2 regions of the Priestia sp. RMT2NF4 genome follow, and region 1 is predicted to be linked to the other one. Evidence: a T-box and tRNA genes for the amino acid it is inferred to sense, from the RefSeq annotation. Region 1 holds a T-box; the other holds one or more tRNA genes.
What was found. A T-box is a leader RNA that pairs with one kind of tRNA and senses whether it is charged. The one in region 1 lies ahead of pheS (phenylalanine--tRNA ligase subunit alpha), so its partner is inferred to be a tRNA-Phe.
Positions count from the first base shown of each region.

Region 2: it has a tRNA-Phe gene. The T-box ahead of pheS (phenylalanine--tRNA ligase subunit alpha) is inferred to sense a tRNA for this amino acid. The anticodon was not compared.

Region 1 covers NZ_JBLQZO010000004.1:157,034-166,977, reverse strand. Annotated here, with positions in the region: gene polX (DNA polymerase/3'-5' exonuclease PolX) at 1-1,403, opposite strand, end outside; gene ACMX9J_RS18390 (CvpA family protein) at 1,601-2,158, opposite strand; gene zapA (cell division protein ZapA) at 2,155-2,415, opposite strand; gene rnhC (ribonuclease HIII) at 2,559-3,473, shown strand; gene pheT (phenylalanine--tRNA ligase subunit beta) at 3,507-5,921, opposite strand; gene pheS (phenylalanine--tRNA ligase subunit alpha) at 5,935-6,969, opposite strand; T-box leader at 7,024-7,259, opposite strand; gene ACMX9J_RS18365 (TrmH family RNA methyltransferase) at 7,308-8,072, opposite strand; gene sspI (small acid-soluble spore protein SspI) at 8,213-8,419, shown strand; gene ACMX9J_RS18355 (M42 family metallopeptidase) at 8,476-9,561, opposite strand; gene ACMX9J_RS18350 (dUTP diphosphatase) at 9,639-9,944, opposite strand, start outside.
Region 2 covers NZ_JBLQZO010000005.1:29,379-39,322, forward strand. Annotated here, with positions in the region: gene dnaB (replicative DNA helicase) at 1-370, shown strand, start outside; gene ACMX9J_RS19630 (adenylosuccinate synthase) at 558-1,844, shown strand; tRNA gene ACMX9J_RS19635 (tRNA-Lys) at 2,013-2,085, shown strand; tRNA gene ACMX9J_RS19640 (tRNA-Glu) at 2,101-2,172, shown strand; tRNA gene ACMX9J_RS19645 (tRNA-Asp) at 2,208-2,283, shown strand; tRNA gene ACMX9J_RS19650 (tRNA-Phe) at 2,288-2,360, shown strand; gene yycF (response regulator YycF) at 2,623-3,330, shown strand; gene walK (cell wall metabolism sensor histidine kinase WalK) at 3,337-5,244, shown strand; gene ACMX9J_RS19665 (YycH family regulatory protein) at 5,235-6,602, shown strand; gene ACMX9J_RS19670 (two-component system regulatory protein YycI) at 6,589-7,368, shown strand; gene ACMX9J_RS19675 (MBL fold metallo-hydrolase) at 7,387-8,181, shown strand; gene ACMX9J_RS19680 (S1C family serine protease) at 8,239-9,471, shown strand; gene ACMX9J_RS19685 (CxxH/CxxC protein) at 9,545-9,703, shown strand; gene rlmH (23S rRNA (pseudouridine(1915)-N(3))-methyltransferase RlmH) at 9,787-9,944, shown strand, end outside.

The sequences.
Region 1 (9,944 bases):
CCGGTCGGATGAGCGATTAAATCTACATGAACATTATTTAACGCTTGCTTTAAACGATTCATAATTTCTTCGCGTGATTGTGAAAAACTAGAGTGAATGGACGCAATAACAAAATCTAGCTCAGCTAGCATTTCATCATCATAATCAAGTGTTGCATCGGGCAAAATATCCATTTCAATTCCTGCTAGTATTGTAAAATCATAGAACTGTGCGTTTAAACGATTAATTTCTTCACGCTGTTTGCGAATGCGTTCAGGCGTTAGACCGTTAGCTACTTTTAAATACTGAGAGTGGTCTGTAATCGCCATGTATTCATAGCCTCGCGCGCGACATGCTTCCGCCATTTCTTCAATTGAATACGCTCCGTCGCTCCACGTGGAGTGCATATGCAAATCACCTTTTACCGCACCGTAGGTCACAAGCGTTTGAGGTTTTATAAATGCATCTACTTCCGTTCCATCTTCACGAAGTTCCGGCGGAATAAAAGACAGCCCAAAATGTTCATAGAATGCTTGTTCAGACTCAAATGTCATAACTTCGCCTGTCTCCGCATTTTCAACGCCATACTCGCTAATTTTTTCACCGCGTTCTTTTGCTAATTGACGCATGCGCACATTATGATCTTTTGATCCTGTAAAATGATGAAGCGTCGTGGCAAACGCTTTATCTTCTACAAGACGAAAATCCACGGACACATCGTACTCATAGGCTAACGTTACCGATACTTTTGTATCTCCATTTGCAATGACATCCTTCACATTTGGCAGCGATACTAGCTGTTCACGGACAGCATGAGGCTCAGCTGTTGAAATAATAAAATCAAGATCTTTTACAGTTTCTCTCATGCGGCGAATGCTCCCTGCTTGAGAAAAACGCTCAATGCTATGCATATGTTTAAGGACTTCTAAAATTTCTTCCGCTATTGGAAGCATAAAAGCAAGAGGCAAACGATCAGGACGTTTCCCAAACTCTTCAATAGCAGCGATAATTTTCTCTTCCGTCTTTTTACCAAAACCGCTTAGTCCCTGCACTCGATTTTCCATACAGGCCTGATGCAGTGATTCCATGTCTTTAATATCTAGCTCTTTATATAATTTAGCGATTTTTTTACCTCCAAGCCCCGGCAGCTTAAGCAGAGGAATAAGTCCTTCAGGAACTTCTTGCTTTAGTTCTTCTAGTACGCTTGACTCATTTGTTTCCATATACTCTGTAATAACTGCAGCCGTTCCTTTACCAATCCCTTGGAGCTTGGTAAAATCCTCAATCTCTGTCAGCGTTCTCTCGTCCGTTTCTAGCGCTGCAGCTGCTTTTCGAAAAGCAGAAATTTTAAAAGGGTTATCTCCTTTTAATTCCATATATGTAGCAATTGTTTCTAACAATTTAATAATATCCTTTTTATTCATCTCTTTTCACCAGCCTATTATCATAATAACGAAACTTTCAAAACATGATGAGTGACATATGTACTCTCTCAAATTTTTATCTAGACATACTTTTATCTCCGTGAAAACCGCAGAACAGACTGCGATAAAAAAAGAGGGTATCTCAAAAGTATTATGACACTTTCGACACACCCTCTCAACAAGCTATTGTAATTTCATTACATTACACCATACTGAGTCCACAAATCTTGAATGGCAGACGATAAGTATGGAGTATTTTGTACGATATTGATTGCAATTGAAGACTGTTGAATTGGCGTTTGAATTTCACTTACAGGAATCACGGCTCCAATGTATAACAAAATAAAAACGATGATATACACTTCAACGAATCCAAGTGCACCTCCGCCCCATTTATTTAACTGGCGCAGAATTGGCAGTTCGGTTAAAGCCGTTAAAACAGAGCCTGCAAGGCGAAGTACAATGTGAGTAGCAAAAAATAAAATCGCAAATGCAATCATTCGATAAAAAGCGTCTTCTATCGTTCCAGAATCAAATACAAACGATGCGACACTTTGCTGCTGAATATTGTCTGGAAACGGAATCAACAAGCGAAGTCGGCTTGCCAAATCTCCACTAAACATATAAGCGACGATAAACGAAACCGCAAAACTGACAATATGAATGAGCTGCAAAATAAATCCCCTTTTAAGACCTGTTACAAAGCCTAAAAGAAGCAATATAATTAAAATGATATTAAGCATTGACTCAGTCATTCCTCTTTTCCATAAAGTTTTTGTTCAAGTCTCTCATAGTCTTCTTTCAGTTTTATATATTCGTGTACAGCATTCACAGCTGTTAATACTGCTAATTTATTGATATCTAAAGAAGGGTTTTTAGTACTGATTTCACGCATTTTTTCATCCACTATAGAGGCGACAAGTCGAATATGGCTTGTACTTTCGCTACCGACGATGCTGTACTGCTGACCAAAGATGTCAACTGTCGCACGTGTTTTATCTTGTCTTGACACGAGAAAATCCTCCGTTCCACGAAAAATCCTAATCCCTATCATACCACGAAGAAGACTTCAATGGAAACATATCTATATTTAAGCTATCATAAGGGATAGTGCTTATAAAGTAAACTAAAATACCCCGAAAGGAGTGAAGCATTATGTCACATGCTGTTATTAAGGTATCAGCTGATCAGATAGCTAAAATGAAGCTTCATTACACATCCTATTTGCAGCCTAAATTGCCGCAGGGAAGTATTTTTTCGGCTAAAACTCCCGGCTGTTCTATCACTGCATACCGCTCTGGAAAAGTACTTTTTCAAGGAAAAGAAGCTGAAACAGAAGCAGCTAAGTGGGGAGGTCCTTTAGATGCTGCTAAAAAGGCTCCCGTCTCACACCTCCCATCAAACTTCAGTTCACTATCGGTCATTGGTTCTGATGAAGTAGGAACGGGAGATTATTTTGGTCCCATGACCGTAGTTGCTGCCTATGTTCAAAAAGAGCAGCTTCCTTTGTTAAGAAAATTAGGAGTACGAGATTCAAAAGAGTTAACGGATGCTAAAATCATTGAAATTGCCAAGCAGCTTGTTTCGTTTATTCCTTACAGTTTGCTTGTCTTACATAACGAAAAGTATAATGCATTTCAAGAAAAAGGCATGTCACAAGGTAAAATGAAAGCTCTGTTGCACAACAAAGCTTTATCCAACGTGTTAAAAAAATTGGATTCTGAAAAACCTGATGCGATTTTAATTGACCAGTTTGTTGAAAAAAACACCTATTATAAACACATCGTAAAGGAAAAAGAGATTATCAAAGAAAATGTCTTTTTCAGTACAAAAGGAGAAAGCGTTCATTTATCTGTAGCCGCTGCTTCCATTATTGCCAGATACGCATTTTTAAAACAAATGGATTTACTAACGGAAAAGACGGGGATGGTCATTCCTCGCGGAGCTGGAGCACAAGTTGATATAGCCGCTGCTAAAATTATTAAAAAACATGGCGTCAATGCGCTGAACTCTTTAGCTAAAATCCATTTTGCTAATACAGAAAAAGCTTTAAAATTAGCTAAAAAATAAGAGATGTGGAAATCCACATCTCTTTTTTTATTCTTATGAACGAAGCGTTGCACCAAATTCTTTTTCAACAGCTTCTAAAACTGCACCATGTGCTTTTGCTACTTCTTCATCTGTTAATGTACGTTCAGGATCTAAGTAACGTAAAGAGAAAGCTACAGATTTCTTGCCTTCTTCCATACGCTCGCCTTCATATAGATCAAATACTGTCACGTCTTTTAAAAGTTCTCCGCCCGTCGTATAGATGACGCGCTGAACTTCTCCTGCAAGAACGTTTTTATCTACAACAAGTGCAATATCACGTGTAATAGATGGGAATCTTGGAATAGCTGAATAACGAACTTCTTCGACATCTGCAGCTAATAGCTCTTGAAGGTGTAATTCAAACACGTATGTTTCACGAAGGCCATACTGTTTCTGAGCAACAGGATGAACTTGACCCACGTATCCAATTTCTTTTTCATCTAACCATACAGCCGCTGTACGTCCAGGGTGCATACCGTCTTTTTTAACGGGAGCATATGAGATTCGTTTCTCTAAACCAAGCTGTGCAAATAACCCTTCTAGTACACCTTTAATCACATAGAAATCAACGACTTTCTTTTCACCTTGCCAGCCGTGAGCATGCCATAGACCCGTGATTGCACCAGCTACGCGCTCCTGCTCATCCGGTAATTCCCCTTCACCTTTAGATAAGAACACTGAGCCTGTTTCGTATAGCGCAATAGAATCCGATTGACGAGCATTATTGTGCTTCACTGCTTCAAGTAAATGAGGCACTAAGCTTTGACGAAGGATGCTGCGATCTTCACTCATCGGCATTGCTAAACCAATCGTACTTGTTGCATTGAGTGCAAACTGAGTAGCTTTTTCAGCGCTCGTTAACGAATAGGTTGTTGTTTGCGCTAGCCCTGCTCCCTCTAAGAAACGGCGAACTTTACGGCGTCCAAGCTGATACTCTGTTAATTTTCCTGGAGTTGCCACTGTTACAGGAAGCGTTGTAGGAAGGTTGTCATAGCCATACATGCGCGCTACTTCCTCCACGATATCTTCTTCAATTGTAATATCGCCTCGACGAGTCGGTACCGTTACAACGATGGTTTCATCTTCGACTTTGCTTTCAAATTGAAGACGGTTCATAATATCTTGTACTTCTTCCATCGACAGTTCTGTACCAAGCACATTGTTAATACGTCCAAGTGACACAGCTACAACAGCAGGTTCCACAGTTAGTGTATCTACTTCTACAGTACCGCTTACCACTTCACCTGAAGCGTATTCAGCCATTAATTCTGCTGCGCGGTCAGCAGCTACACGCGTACGGTTAGGATCAATTCCTTTTTCAAAACGAACACTTGCCTCACTGCGAAGACCGTGGTCTTTGGAAGCTTGACGAACTGTTAAACCTTTGAAGTAAGCTGATTCAATAAGAACATTTACCGTATCGTCTTTTACTTCAGAGTTTGCTCCCCCCATTACACCTGCAAGGGCTACCGGTTCACTGCCGTTTGTAATAACAAGCTGATTGCCTTTTAATACGCGCTCTTGATCGTCAAGCGTTACAAACTTCTCGCCTTCTGACGCGTGACGTACAACAATTTCTTTTGAACCAAGACGATCATAGTCAAAAGCATGCAGCGGCTGGCCGTATTCAAGCAAAATATAGTTGGTAATATCAACAACGTTGTTATGAGGTCGAATACCAGCTGCCATTAAACGCGTTTGCATCCATAATGGTGACGGAGCAATTTTTACGTTTTTCACAACGCGCGCTACGTAAAGGGGATTGTCTTCTTTTGCCTCTACTTTAACGGAAATATAATCAGCTGCTTGCTCATCAGACGTTTGCACGTTTACTGACGGATACTTCACTTCACGACGTAAAATAGCAGCCACCTCATGTGCTACACCTAACATACTTAAGCAGTCTGAACGATTTGGTGTTAGCCCTAGTTCTAATACTTCATCGTTTAAGTTTAATGCATCTAGCGCATCCGCTCCTACTTCAGCATCACTTGGGAAGACGAAGATGCCTTCTTGATAATCTTTTGCCACAAGCTTGCTTTCAATGCCAAGCTCTTGAAGAGAACAAATCATACCGTTCGATTCTTCACCGCGAAGCTTAGCACGCTTGATTTTAAAGTTACCTGGAAGTACAGCTCCCACTTTTGCAACCGCTACTTTTTGACCTTGTGCCACGTTAGGTGCTCCGCACACGATTTGAACGATTTCTCCTCCGCCAAGATCTACTTGACAGCGGCTTAATTTATCCGCATTTGGATGCTGTTCACGTTCTACAACGTGACCAATTACCACTCCGCTGATGCCTTTATTTAAGTTTTCTACACCTTCAACTTCAATTCCACTTTTTGTGATTTTATCAGCTAACTCTTCTGCCGTTACGCCTGATAAGTCAACATACTCTTGTAACCAACGATAAGATACAAACATCGTAGTCCCTCCTTTATACTTGTTTAAATTGATCTAAGAAACGAACATCATTTGTATAGAAATGACGAATATCATCCACGCCGTGTTTTAACATAGCAATACGCTCTACACCGATTCCAAAAGCAAAACCACGATATTTAGTTGAATCGTATCCAGCCATTTCAAGAACATTTGGATGAACCATACCGGCTCCTAAAATTTCAATCCAGCCTGTTTGTTTACATACATTACAGCCTTTACCTCCACATTTTGCACACGATACGTCTACTTCTACAGACGGCTCAGTGAATGGGAAGAAACTTGGACGAAGACGAATTTCACGGTCTGCACCGAACATCTTTTTCACAAATACTTCAAGCGTGCCTTTTAAATCGCTCATACGAATGTTTTCGTCTACTACAAGACCTTCAATTTGCATAAATTGATGTGAATGCGTAGCATCATCGTCATCGCGGCGGTACACTTTACCTGGGCAAATAATTTTAACAGGTCCTTTGCCTTCATTCTTGTTCATAACACGAGCTTGAACAGTTGATGTATGCGTACGAAGAAGCGTTTCTTCCGTAATATAGAACGTATCTTGCATATCACGTGCTGGGTGACCTTTTGGCAAGTTCAGCGCTTCGAAATTATAGTAGTCCTGCTCTACTTCTGGTCCTTCTGCTACTTCATAGCCCATTCCTAAGAATAAATCTTCTACTTCTTCAACCACGCTTGTGAGCGGGTGATGCGTACCTGCTTTAACCGGGCGTCCCGGCAGCGTTACGTCAATTGTTTCTGAAGCAAGTTTACGCTCTACCTCGGCTGCTTCTAACGCCGTTTGTTTTTCTTCAATTTTAGATGCAATCGCTTCACGTACTTCATTTGCAAGTGCTCCCATTACAGGACGCTCTTCAGCTGAAAGTTTTCCCATACCGCGAAGTACTTCTGTGATAGGGCCTTTCTTTCCTAAATAAGCTACGCGTACGTCGTTTAATTCTTTTAAAGCACTTGCTGCTTCGACTTTTGCAATTGCTTCTTGTTGAAGTTCTTGTAAACGTTCTTTCATCACTTATTCCTCCTTTTAACGTAAAAAATGACAAATAAAAAAACCTCCTCCCAAAAAAGGGACGAGGATTAGTCGCGTTACCACCCTTGTTAACTATATACACAGACGTATACAGTTCACTTCATTCAAGTTAACGGAATCTCCGGAACACCTTTACATCTATGTAAGATGGTCTAAGTGTCAACTCAAGAGGTGAATTCACTTATTACATTTATAAAAATGCTTTCAGTCATGGCATTTTCTCCCTGCATAAACGGACATAAGCTACTGCTCTCTTTCATCGTTTTTTACATATGTAACTATTGTATTATTATAGTGAAAACACGTTCTCGATGCAACTACATTCCGCGTAAATAATAAAGTAAGATTCCAGAAGCGATGGCAACATTTAACGACTCGCTCTTTCCATAGATGGGAATGTACAGATTCTGATCCGTTTGTTCCAACACTTTCTCGCTTACGCCGTTTCCTTCATTTCCCACAATCAGCGCAAATTCGTTTGAAGGTTTTACGTGTGTGTAGACCTTTCCATTTTGTAACGACGTGCCGTAAACTGCTATTCCTCTTTCTTTTAACAATGAAATTATTTCGAGTAAATCGCCTTTTACAATTGGAAGGTGAAAAATAGCTCCTTGCGTTGAACGAACGACTTTTGGGTTGTACACATCCACGCTGCCCTCTCCAATGATAATAGCCTCCACTCCCGCAGCATCAGCGGTTCGGATAATGGTGCCTAGGTTACCTGGATCTTGCACGGCATCTAAAAGCAATACTTTCTGTGCTGTATGAATAATTTCCGCATGCTTTGTTTGAAAACACACGGCAATAATTCCTTGAGGTGTTTCTGTGTCAGATAATAACTTACTAATTGCTTCGTTTACAACGATTATTTCGATACCGTCTATATCCCACTGTGCGGGCACTTCGGTCGATTCGCGTATAATTAGTTCCTTTACACAATCCTTATTTTTGATAGCCTCTTCGACTAAATGAAAGCCTTCTACCATAAAAAGGCCCTGCTTATCACGGTCTTTTTTATTATGCAGTTTTTTCCACGCTTTTACCTGCGGATTTTTAACTGAATCAATTTGTTTCACAAACATAACTCCTTTATCTATACAAAAATAAATAGTTCGATTACATTTTGTTCAATAATCATTAGATAAGTTTCACTTTATTGTACATAGAAATCGCAAAGAAAACAAAAACTATTGGTAACTTTACGATAGCTGAGGTGAAAATGATGGATCTTAATTTACGAAATGCTGTTATTGCAAACGTTTCAGGAAACTCAAAAGAAGAGCTTGAGGCTACAATTTCTGACGCTATTCAAAGCGGTGAAGAAAAAATGCTCCCTGGACTTGGTGTTTTATTTGAAGTGCTTTGGGAAAAGTCTCCGGAATCAGAAAAAGAAGAAATTCTGACAACGCTTGAAAACGGTTTAAAATAAATAACCTTTTCCTATGTACAACAAAAAGCTCATTCCCCTAGGAGAATGAGCTTTTTTCAATTATACGTAATGGCGTTAACCGTATCTCGGTCTAAGCGCTTAATGACTTCCGCAATTAATTTAACTGCGTTTTCATAATCATCACGATGAAGCATTGCTGCATGAGAATGGATATAACGAGTTGCAATTGTAATCGAAAGTGCTGGCACCCCGTTAGCTGAAATATGGATAGAACCCGAGTCCGTACCGCCTCCAGCAATTGCATCAAATTGATACGGAATATTTAATTCATCTGCCACATCTACTACTGTATCTCGAAGTCCTTTATGAGAGACCATGGAAGCATCATATAAAATGATTTGCGGACCCTGCCCCATTTTAGAAGAGGCTTCTTTATCAGAAACACCAGGTGTATCTCCAGCGATACCGACATCAACAGCAAATGCAATATCTGGTTCAATAAAGTTAGCAGATGTTTTTGCACCTCGGAGTCCAACTTCTTCTTGCACCGTTCCTACACCATACACAACATTTTCATGTTTTTCATTTTTTAAAGCTTTTAATACATCGATAGCGATTGCACAACCAATACGGTTATCCCAGGCTTTCGCTAGCAGCATCTTTTCATTGTTCATAACCGTAAATTCGAAATAAGGTACAACCTGATCACCAGGTTTTACTCCCCACTCCGCTACTTCTTCTCTGCTAGAAGCACCAATATCGATGAACATATCTTTAATGTCAACTGGCTTTTTGCGAACTTCTGGAGGCAAGATATGAGGTGGCTTTGAGCCAATAATCCCCGTTACCTCTCCTTTAGATGTCACGATGGTTACGCGTTGAGCAAGCATAACTTGAGACCACCATCCGCCTACCGTTTGAAAACGAATAAAGCCGCGTTCATCAATTTGAGTCACCATAAAACCAACTTCATCCAAGTGACCGGCTACCATAATTTTAGGCCCTTGTTCGTTGCCTACTTTTTTTGCAATCAAACTGCCTAGCCCATCCGTCGTTACTTCATCTGCATAAGGTGCAATATATTTCTTCATAACCTCACGCGGTTCACGCTCATTTCCAGGAATTCCTTTTGCATCTGTTAGTGCTTTAAGCATCGTCAATGTTTCATCTAACTTTGTCATATGGATTACCCCTTTCATATGTATACCTCTATTATAGCTAAAAAGAGGTTGAAGTAAAATTTCCCATCCCTTTATTTCTAGTATCCTTGTTCTTGGCGTTTAAAATTCACTTCATTTTTTGACATGTACGCCTCTTCAATATGTTCAGCAGAAAAACCAAACATATCGCCAAGCGTCATGTAAGATGCAAACATGTTCACATAGTTTTCTTTTGACAGGTCCTGCTCGAAAGCAGAAACTTGTGCAAATACCTGTAAAAATTGTGTTGTTTTTGAACCAGCTGCTTTTACTTTTGGCAGCTCAGTTAAATCATCGTATCCTTTTTCAATACCTAAAGAAAGAATGAAATGTACGCCGTCCACAAATTCTTCTAAAATAACAGC
Region 2 (9,944 bases), on a different contig from region 1:
AGAAAACCGACAGCAGGAAGTATCTGAAATTTCGCGTGCGTTAAAAGCTTTAGCCCGTGAATTAGAAGTTCCTGTTATCGCCTTATCACAGCTTTCCCGTGGCGTAGAGCAGAGACAAGATAAGCGACCGATGATGTCTGATATTCGTGAATCCGGAAGTATTGAGCAGGATGCCGATATCGTAGCTTTCTTATATCGTGAAGACTATTATGAAAAAGACACAGAAAATCAAAATATTATCGAGATTATTATAGCCAAGCAGCGTAACGGTCCAGTTGGAACCGTACAGCTTGCCTTTGTAAAAGAATACAATAAATTCGTTAATCTCGAGCGGCGCTTTGATGACGCAGGAGTGCCGCCTGGTGCATAAAACCTCTCAATATGAGAGGTTTTATTTTATTGTTATCGCATTCGTTCCGCAAAATACGATATATTTGTAATAACTTTTGTTAAATCGTTCGGATTTAATTGACTTTAGTGTGATAAATTGATACACTTATCCATGGTTAAATTATGTCGTAGTGAGCTGTTGCTTACTAAGCGGAGGTGCTTAAGATATGTCTTCAGTCGTTGTAGTAGGAACACAATGGGGAGATGAAGGAAAAGGGAAGATTACAGACTTCCTATCAGAAAATGCAGAAGTGATTGCACGTTACCAAGGTGGGAACAATGCAGGTCACACAATTAAGTTTAATGGTGAAACTTATAAGTTACATTTAATTCCTTCAGGTATTTTTTATAATGACAAAACGTGTGTAATTGGAAACGGTATGGTTGTTGATCCAAAAGCACTTGTTCAAGAATTAAAATACTTACATGATCGCGGTGTAACAACAGAAAACTTACGTATTAGTAACCGAGCTCATGTGATTCTTCCATATCATTTAAAATTAGATGAAGTTGAAGAAGAACGTAAAGGTGAAAATAAGATTGGTACAACGAAAAAAGGTATTGGACCAGCTTATATGGATAAAGCAGCACGTGTTGGTATTCGAATTGCCGATTTACTAGACCGTGAAGTATTTGAAGCAAAATTAACACAAAACTTAGCTGAAAAGAATCGCCTTCTTGAAAAAATGTATGAAGTAGAAGGCTTTACATTAGAAGAAATTTTAGATGAGTACTATGAGTATGGTCAACAAGTTGCAAAATATGTTGTTGATACATCAGTAGTATTAAATGATGCGTTAGACGAAGGACGTCGTGTACTATTTGAAGGCGCACAAGGTGTTATGTTAGATATCGACCAAGGAACATATCCATTTGTTACATCTTCAAACCCAGTAGCGGGTGGAGTAACAATTGGTTCTGGTGTAGGTCCATCTAAAATCAAACACGTTGTAGGTGTATCAAAAGCCTATACAACTCGTGTTGGTGACGGTCCTTTCCCAACTGAATTAACAAACGAAATCGGTGATCAAATCCGTGAAGTAGGACGTGAATATGGTACAACAACTGGTCGTCCTCGCCGTGTAGGTTGGTTTGACAGTGTAGTTGTACGTCATGCTCGCCGCGTTAGCGGAATCACAGACTTATCTTTAAACTCAATTGATGTATTAACGGGAATTGAGACATTAAAGATTTGTGTAGCTTACCGTTATAAAGGGGAAGTTATGGAAGAATTCCCTGCTAGCTTAAAAACACTTGCAGAATGCGAACCTGTATATGAAGAGCTTCCAGGTTGGACAGAAGATATCACGGGTGTGAAAACATTAGATGAGTTACCTGATAACGCTCGCCACTACTTAGAGCGCGTGTCTCAATTAACAGGTATTCCTTTATCTATTTTCTCTGTAGGTCCAGATCGTACACAAACAAATGTATTACGTGGTGTATATAGCTAAATAAAAAGAGTTAGCTCTTCGTGAGCTAACCTTTTTTATTTATAATTGGTGCTTTTTTAACAAGACTTTTAAAAAAAGCTCAATAATAAAAAGAAAGTTTTAAAAAAACTATTGCATTTATATGAAATATCATGTTATTATAATAAGCGTCGCTAAGAGATATAACATGAGCCATTAGCTCAGTTGGTAGAGCATCTGACTTTTAATCAGAGGGTCGAAGGTTCGAGTCCTTCATGGCTCACTTTTGTTACAACGTGGCCCGTTGGTCAAGCGGTTAAGACACCGCCCTTTCACGGCGGTAACACGGGTTCGAATCCCGTACGGGTCATTTTTAATATTTTTAATACATAGCATATAGACTGAGGTCCCGTGGTGTAGCGGTTAACATGCCTGCCTGTCACGCAGGAGATCGCGGGTTCGATTCCCGTCGGGACCGCCATTTTGGCTCGGTAGCTCAGTTGGTAGAGCAAAGGACTGAAAATCCTTGTGTCGGCGGTTCGATTCCGTCCCGAGCCATCAAAAAGCATGACTTTATTTAAAGTCATGCTTTTTTCTTTTATTTACATTTAAAAGAAAACGTTATTTGCTTTGCATCTCTTTTATGGTAATATATTACTTTTGTATTTGGAGATGGTTGAAAATCATATATCTTCATGTATAGTAGAGGATGAACTTGTGACGTTTCAAGGGTTATCAAGTATAATAAAACTACGGTATTCAAACAGTATGAATACTATCTTTTATATTTTGCTTCAACTAATAAAGGAGAACGATGATCATGGATAAACGTATTTTAGTCGTAGATGACGAAAAGCCGATTGCAGATATTTTAAAGTTTAATTTGCAAAAAGAAGGTTACGAAGTATTTTGTGCTTATGATGGCGTAGAAGCACTTGAAAAAGTGGAAGAAGTACAGCCTGAAATGATTTTATTAGATATTATGCTTCCTCAGAAAGATGGAATGGAAGTTTGCCGAGAAGTGCGCAAAAAATATGATATGCCCATTATCATGTTAACAGCAAAAGACTCTGAAATTGACAAGGTTTTAGGTCTAGAATTAGGTGCAGATGATTATGTAACTAAGCCGTTCAGTACGCGTGAATTATTAGCACGTGTAAAAGCTAATTTACGTAGACATCAGCAGGTAGCTGTTCCAACAGAAGAAAGTGAAACGAATGAAATTACGATTGGAGCACTTGTTATTCATCCAGATGCTTATATTGTGTCTAAGCGCGGAGAAACGATTGAACTGACTCATCGTGAATTTGAGCTGCTGCATTATTTAGCGAAGCACATTGGACAAGTCATGACGCGTGAACACTTGCTTCAAACTGTATGGGGTTATGACTATTTTGGTGATGTGCGTACGGTAGATGTAACAGTTCGAAGATTACGTGAAAAAATTGAAGATAATCCAAGCCATCCAATGTGGATTGTAACAAGACGTGGAGTAGGCTATTATTTACGCAGCCCAGAGCAGGAGTAATTTTAGATGAAGAAAGTAAGGCTCCTGCAATCTATTCATTTAAAGTTTGTATTGATTTATGTGCTGCTCATTTTAATTGCGATGCAAATTATTGGGGTCTATTTTGCACGACAATTAGAAAAAGAATTAGTTAACAACTTTCGAACGTCTCTTCAAGAGCGGACAGACTTGCTGACGTATAACATTGGACAAGAAATGGTGAAAAATCGTGATGATGATTCACCGACTCTTGAGGAAGACTTAAAGACTATTTTAAGAGATTTTGCTTCAAGACCCAATTTAGCTTCAAATGATATGAATGACATTTCTGAAGTAAGAGTCATTGACCAAAATAGAAGAATCATTGCTACATCGAACTCAAATCCTCAACAGATCATAGGTAAAAAGACTAATGATTTAGCGATTACAAATGCGTTGTTAGCAGGAACGAACTCTGATAATGTATTTGTTGATCAAAGCGGGCAGCGAATCAGAGTTATGATACAGCCTATCCGTTTACAGGATAAAGTAGGTGCCAGTCAATCAAGTTCAACTAATAAAAATGGAAAAGTTCAGTCTAGCGAAGAAATCTTAGGCGCTATTTACTTAACAGCTTCCATGGAGCCTGTTTACGATCAAATGAGTAATATCAATCAGATCTTTAAGGCAGGTACGGTGATTGCTCTTTTTATCACAGCTATTTTAGGCGTGTTTTTAGCTCAGACCATTACTCGTCCAATGTCTGAAATGAGAAAACAAGCACTTGAGATGGCCAAAGGGAATTTTACGAGAAAAGCTAAGGTGTACGGGTATGATGAAATTGGTCAGCTAGCTCTCACATTCAACAACTTAACAAGAAAGCTTCAAGAAGCACAGGCAACGACAGAAGGGGAGCGCCGTAAGCTTAGTTCGGTATTAGCTCATATGACGGACGGCGTTATTGCGACGGATCGAAAGGGAAGAGTAATTTTAATTAATGATCCAGCCGCAGCTATGCTAAATGTTTCACGTGAAACGGTTTTGTCTGATCCAGTTGTTTCCCTATTAGATCTTGAAGAAACGCATACGTTTGAAAGCTTGCTTGCCAATCAAGAGTCATTAATTTTGGACTTTAGTACAAAATCGGATCCCTTTATTTTACGAGCTACCATTTCCGCTATTCAAAAAGAGACCGGTTTTATCAACGGGATTATCATTGTCTTGCATGACATTACAGAGCAGGAGAAAATTGATCAAGATCGCCGAGAATTTGTAGCGAATGTTTCACATGAATTGCGTACGCCGTTAACAACGATGCGCAGTTATTTAGATGCGCTTGCAGACGGTGCTTGGCAAGATAAGGACTTAGCTCCAACATTTTTAAATGTAACGCAAACGGAGACAGAGCGAATGATTCGTCTCGTTAACGACTTGCTTCAATTATCTAAGCTAGATAGCCAAGACTACCGATTTAGTCGTGACCCAATCAATTTTGTGAAGTTTTATCATTACATCATTGATCGCTTTGAAATGACAATTGAACAAGGTATTTCGTTCGTGCGCGACTTGCCAAATGAAGCAATCTATGTCGCTATTGATCAAGATAAAATTACACAAGTATTAGATAACATTATTTCCAATGCAATAAAATATTCACCTGAAGGCGGAACCATTACATTTTCAATTGCTCAGCATACGCATGAAATTGTTGTGAGCATTAAAGACCAAGGTATGGGAATTCCAAAATCAAATTTAGCTAAAATTTTCGAACGCTTCTATCGTGTAGATAAAGCACGAACGCGTAAATTAGGCGGAACAGGATTAGGGCTTGCTATTGCCAAGGAAATTATTGAAGCACATGATGGACGCATTTGGGCAGATAGTCAGGAAGGAAAAGGAACAACGATTTACTTTACTCTTCCGATTGAAAGTGAGAATGATGACGAATGGGAATGAGATATGAACATATCAAAACGGCCATCTTAGTTGTTCTCGTCGCTTCCAGTTTAATTATGACGTATCATATATGGACGTATCAGCCTTCTTATAAGGTCATTTCAAAAAATCAACATTTGCAAGAAGTTGAAGTTAGTTCAAAAAGTAAAATAGAAGATCATATTCTTCCAACAGAAGTTCTCTATCATCGAAACGATAATCACTACATGTCTCACGATGAAGATGATGTAAACAAATGGGTAAATGAAATGAAAAAGTGGAAATTTTCGAATGTGACGGACGTTTCGGATGCTATTTCTCCTGATGGATTTTTAAATTATGTCCATGGAAGTAATTCTATTGAAGTGCTGTATCCAGACGCACTACCTTTGAAAACATTTCAACAGCTTTTTTCATTTTCTCAAACGTCTTTGCCTAATCAAACATTTGACCGTGTACTCATTAAAATTAAGCGTACACCTTCCTTTTTCGTGAGCGTGTATCTTGTGAATTATGAGCAAAAAAAGATTTATTCGGTTACAGTCAAGAATTTGGCCAAAGATGATATCAAAGAATTAGAAGATAAAATGAAGCGTACGTATGCCCCGAGCCTTGTATATAAAGAAAACAAAAATCGGTATATCTTCCTTCCGGAAAATAATATTACGATGAATAGTGAAGTCTACTATACGAGCATGAGGCATTTAGATATTGAAAAATATAAAGAAGCGCTTTTTAACAACCCAGACTATGCACGGAAAGAAACGTCTACAAACCGAGATGTCTACACTGAAGGTACAAAAGTGATCAATGTCAATACGAAGACAGATGTGATGGAATATGTGAATCTTGTAAATTCCACGACCGAGGTAATGGAAGATTATAATTTAATAAATCGCAGCTTTAGCTTCGTTAATGACCACGGCGGCTGGACAGAATCTAATTACAGGTTCAACAGCTGGAATCGCATTACAAAAGAAATTAGCTATCGTTATTATAAAGATAACTATCCAGTGTACAGCAATCAGGGAATGACTGAAATATATCAAAGATGGGGAAATGCGGAGATTTTAAATTACCGTCGTCCTCTTTATCGTTTTGTAAGAGTACAGGACTCGAGTGTAGAAAAGCTGCAGTCATCTCAAAAGGTGATTCAATTAATTGAAAAACATCAAAACTTTGACCCGAATCTGTTAAAAGATATTTCAATAGGCTATCAGCTAGAAGAAGTGTCACAGCAGCCGAAAACCGGCGAAAAGACGGTTGAGTTTAATTCTAATTCTGTCAAACTCGTTCCTTCTTGGTTCTATTATTATAATAGCAAATGGTATCGAATTGCACCGCCGACCGAAGGAGGCGATAACGATGGATTGGAATAGAACAAAAACCATCTTTATTTTCACTTTCTTGATTCTTAATATTTACTTAGGCTATCAGATTTTTAAAACTCATCAAGAAGATCAGTACTCTCTATTTGTGGAGTCGAGCGTGGAAGAACAATTAACGAGTGAAGGCATTGAATATAAACATTTACCTGTAGATGTGAAAGAAGCTTCTTCGTTAAATGCTAAAAGTAAGCTGTTTAAAGAAGAAGACTTAAAAAAGCTGAAAGAGCAAAAAGCAACGCTGCTTGAGGAAAAAACAATTCGAAGCGTATTGGACAAACCTTTTTCAGTGCCTGAAAAAAATACAAAAGCAAAGCTAAGTCAATTTTTGAAACGATATGTGCTCTCCGGTGAAGATTATGAGCTATGGAACGTTAATAAAGAGAAAAAAACAGTTACATTCTTTCAACAATATAAAAAGCACAAAATCTATGACAATGAAAATGGCATGATCATTGCTCATTTAAATGACAAAGGTGAAATTGTTTCATATGAACAAACGATGCTAGGTTCCGTGAAAACGTTGGATGATGAGCAGGATGTTTTGTCTCCTTTAAAAGCATTGGAAAATTTGTTTTTGAAGGATGAATTGAAAAAGAAAGATTCTGTAACAAACGTAGAGTTTGGATACTATACGTTTGATCTGCCGTTATTAAATTCTCAAGTTTTAGCACCAACTTGGCACATTGTTGTAAATGGAGATACAAGTTATTTTGTAAATGCCTTTGAAGGACAGATCATTAAAAAAGGAAATAAATAAGTATTTGGAGTGAGATAAATGAGCCTGCATTTCAGCGTGCTAGCGAGTGGGAGCACAGGAAATGCGATTTTAGTAAGTGATGGAGAACATTCCTTACTAGTTGATGCAGGGCTGAGCGGAAAACAAATGGAAGCTCTCTTTCAACAAGTAAATCGCAATATCCCGGATTTATCAGGAATTTTAGTGACTCACGAACATAGTGACCATATTAAAGGACTAGGTGTTCTGGCACGTAAATATAAGCTCCCTATTTTCGCAAATGAAAAAACGTGGAACGCAATGGACGGCTTGATCGGCAACATTGATACGGAACAGAAGTTTCACTTTGAAATTGGCCAAACGAAATCGTTTGGTCAATTGGAAGTGGAGTCTTTTGGCGTTTCGCATGATGCTGCAGAGCCTATGTTTTATGTCTTTCATCAAGGGTCTAAAAAATTGACCCTTATTACGGATACCGGCTATGTAAGTGACCGCATGAAAGGTACAATTAAAAATAGTGATATGTACGTATTTGAAAGCAATCATGATGTTGAAATGCTGAGAATGGGGCGCTACCCTTGGAGCATTAAAAGACGAATTCTAAGCGACGTGGGACATGTATCAAATGAAGACGCGGCGCTTGCAATGGCAGATGTGATCGGAGATCAAACCAAACGCATTTACTTGGCGCATTTGAGTCAAGACAATAACATGAAGGAAATTGCCCGCATGTCGGTTGCGCAAGTGTTACAACAAAAAGACATCAATGTAGAGGACAATATTCTTCTATGTGATACTGATCCAAAAAGACCGACTGATATTGTTTATGTATAGTCTCTAGAAAGGAAGCGAAAAATAACTTCATTTAGTACGTGAATGCAGACATTCACGATGATAAATGAAGGGTTCGGTGATAGTGTGGAACATTATGATGAAGGCCAAGAGCCGAATAGTCGGCCGCCTAAACGCCGCAGAGGATATTTCGCTTCTGCTCTGATTGGAGCTATTATAGGTGCACTTATTGTACTGCTTCTTATGCCAGCCTTGGTGAGGAACGGGATTTTGCCATACGGATGGATGAATGATGAAAACGGAGATGAACAAACAGGGTCTACGATACAAAAGTCAGTATCTCTTGACGTTACTACGGCCGTCACCAAAGCCGTTTCCGAAGCCAATGCAGCAGTTGTAGGAGTTGTAAACATTCAGAACTCTGAAAGCTTTTGGAATGATGAACGAACTGATGCCGGGACGGGCTCAGGTGTTATTTACAAAAAGCAAGGCAATAAAGCTTATATTGTGACAAACTATCATGTCATTAAAGGCGCTAACGAAATTGAAGTGAGCTTCAGTAACGGTACAAGGGTATCAGCTAAAATTCTTGGCAGCGATGATTTAATGGACTTAGCAGTTCTTGAAATTGATGCAGGTCACGTGACAAAAGTGGCTACCTTCGGAAATTCTGATAAGCTTAAAGCTGGTGAACCAGTGATTGCTATCGGAAACCCGCTAGGCCTTCAATTTTCTGGATCCGTTACACAAGGAGTTGTCTCAGGAGTTAACCGTGTCATTCCTCAAGATTTGAATGGCGATGGAAATCCTGATTGGCAATCAGAAGTCATTCAAACAGATGCCGCAATTAACCCTGGCAATAGCGGGGGTGCTCTTGTTAATATTGATGGTGAATTAATAGGCATTAATTCCATGAAAATTGCCCAAGAAGCAGTTGAAGGCATTGGTCTTGCAATACCAATTAACATGGCTAGGCCCATTATTAATGACTTAGAACGATATGGTGAAGTTAGACGTCCGTATCTTGGAGTTAGTACACTATCATTAAGTGAGGTATCAGGGTATCATTTAAAAGAAACCCTTAAGTTACCGCATGATGTAGTAAACGGAGTCGCTGTTCTAAAAGTCGAGCCAGGTTCGCCAGCCGCTAAAGCTGGGTTGAAGGAATATGATGTGATTGTTGAGCTAGATCACAGCAAAGTAAGGGATATTGCGACACTTCGCAAACACCTCTACATTGAAAAAGAAATTGGCGATAAAATGAATGTAACGTTCTATCGTGATGGCAAAAAGAAATCCACAGAAGTAAAATTAACTCGTCAAATGAAGTAAAAGAAAAGTTATCCACAGGGGATAAACTCCTGTGGTTTTTTAATGAAAAGAATAGAGAAAGGAAGATAAATACATGAAGATATATTGCTGTTTAGAACACACGGAACTAGCGCTGGATGTAATGGTAGATGAGATTGAGCTAGCACCGGTTTTTGAAAAAATAGAAAATTCAACTGACAAAAAAAGCTGCGAATATTGTGACAATGAAGCTGTATATGTAGTAGGGAACTAATATTCTTATACAAAATGTGGATATGACATGTGGATATGTGGATAATATCTGTGGATAAGGGATAAAGGAGAGGAGAATAGCCTGTGAATATCTCTATTATAACCATTGGGAAGTTAAAAGAAAAATACTTAAAACAAGGCATTGAAGAATATTTAAAGCGTTTATCAAGTTATGCAAAAGTAGAAATTATTGAGCTTGCAGATGAAAAAGCGCCCGAAAACTTAAGTGAATCTGAAATGGA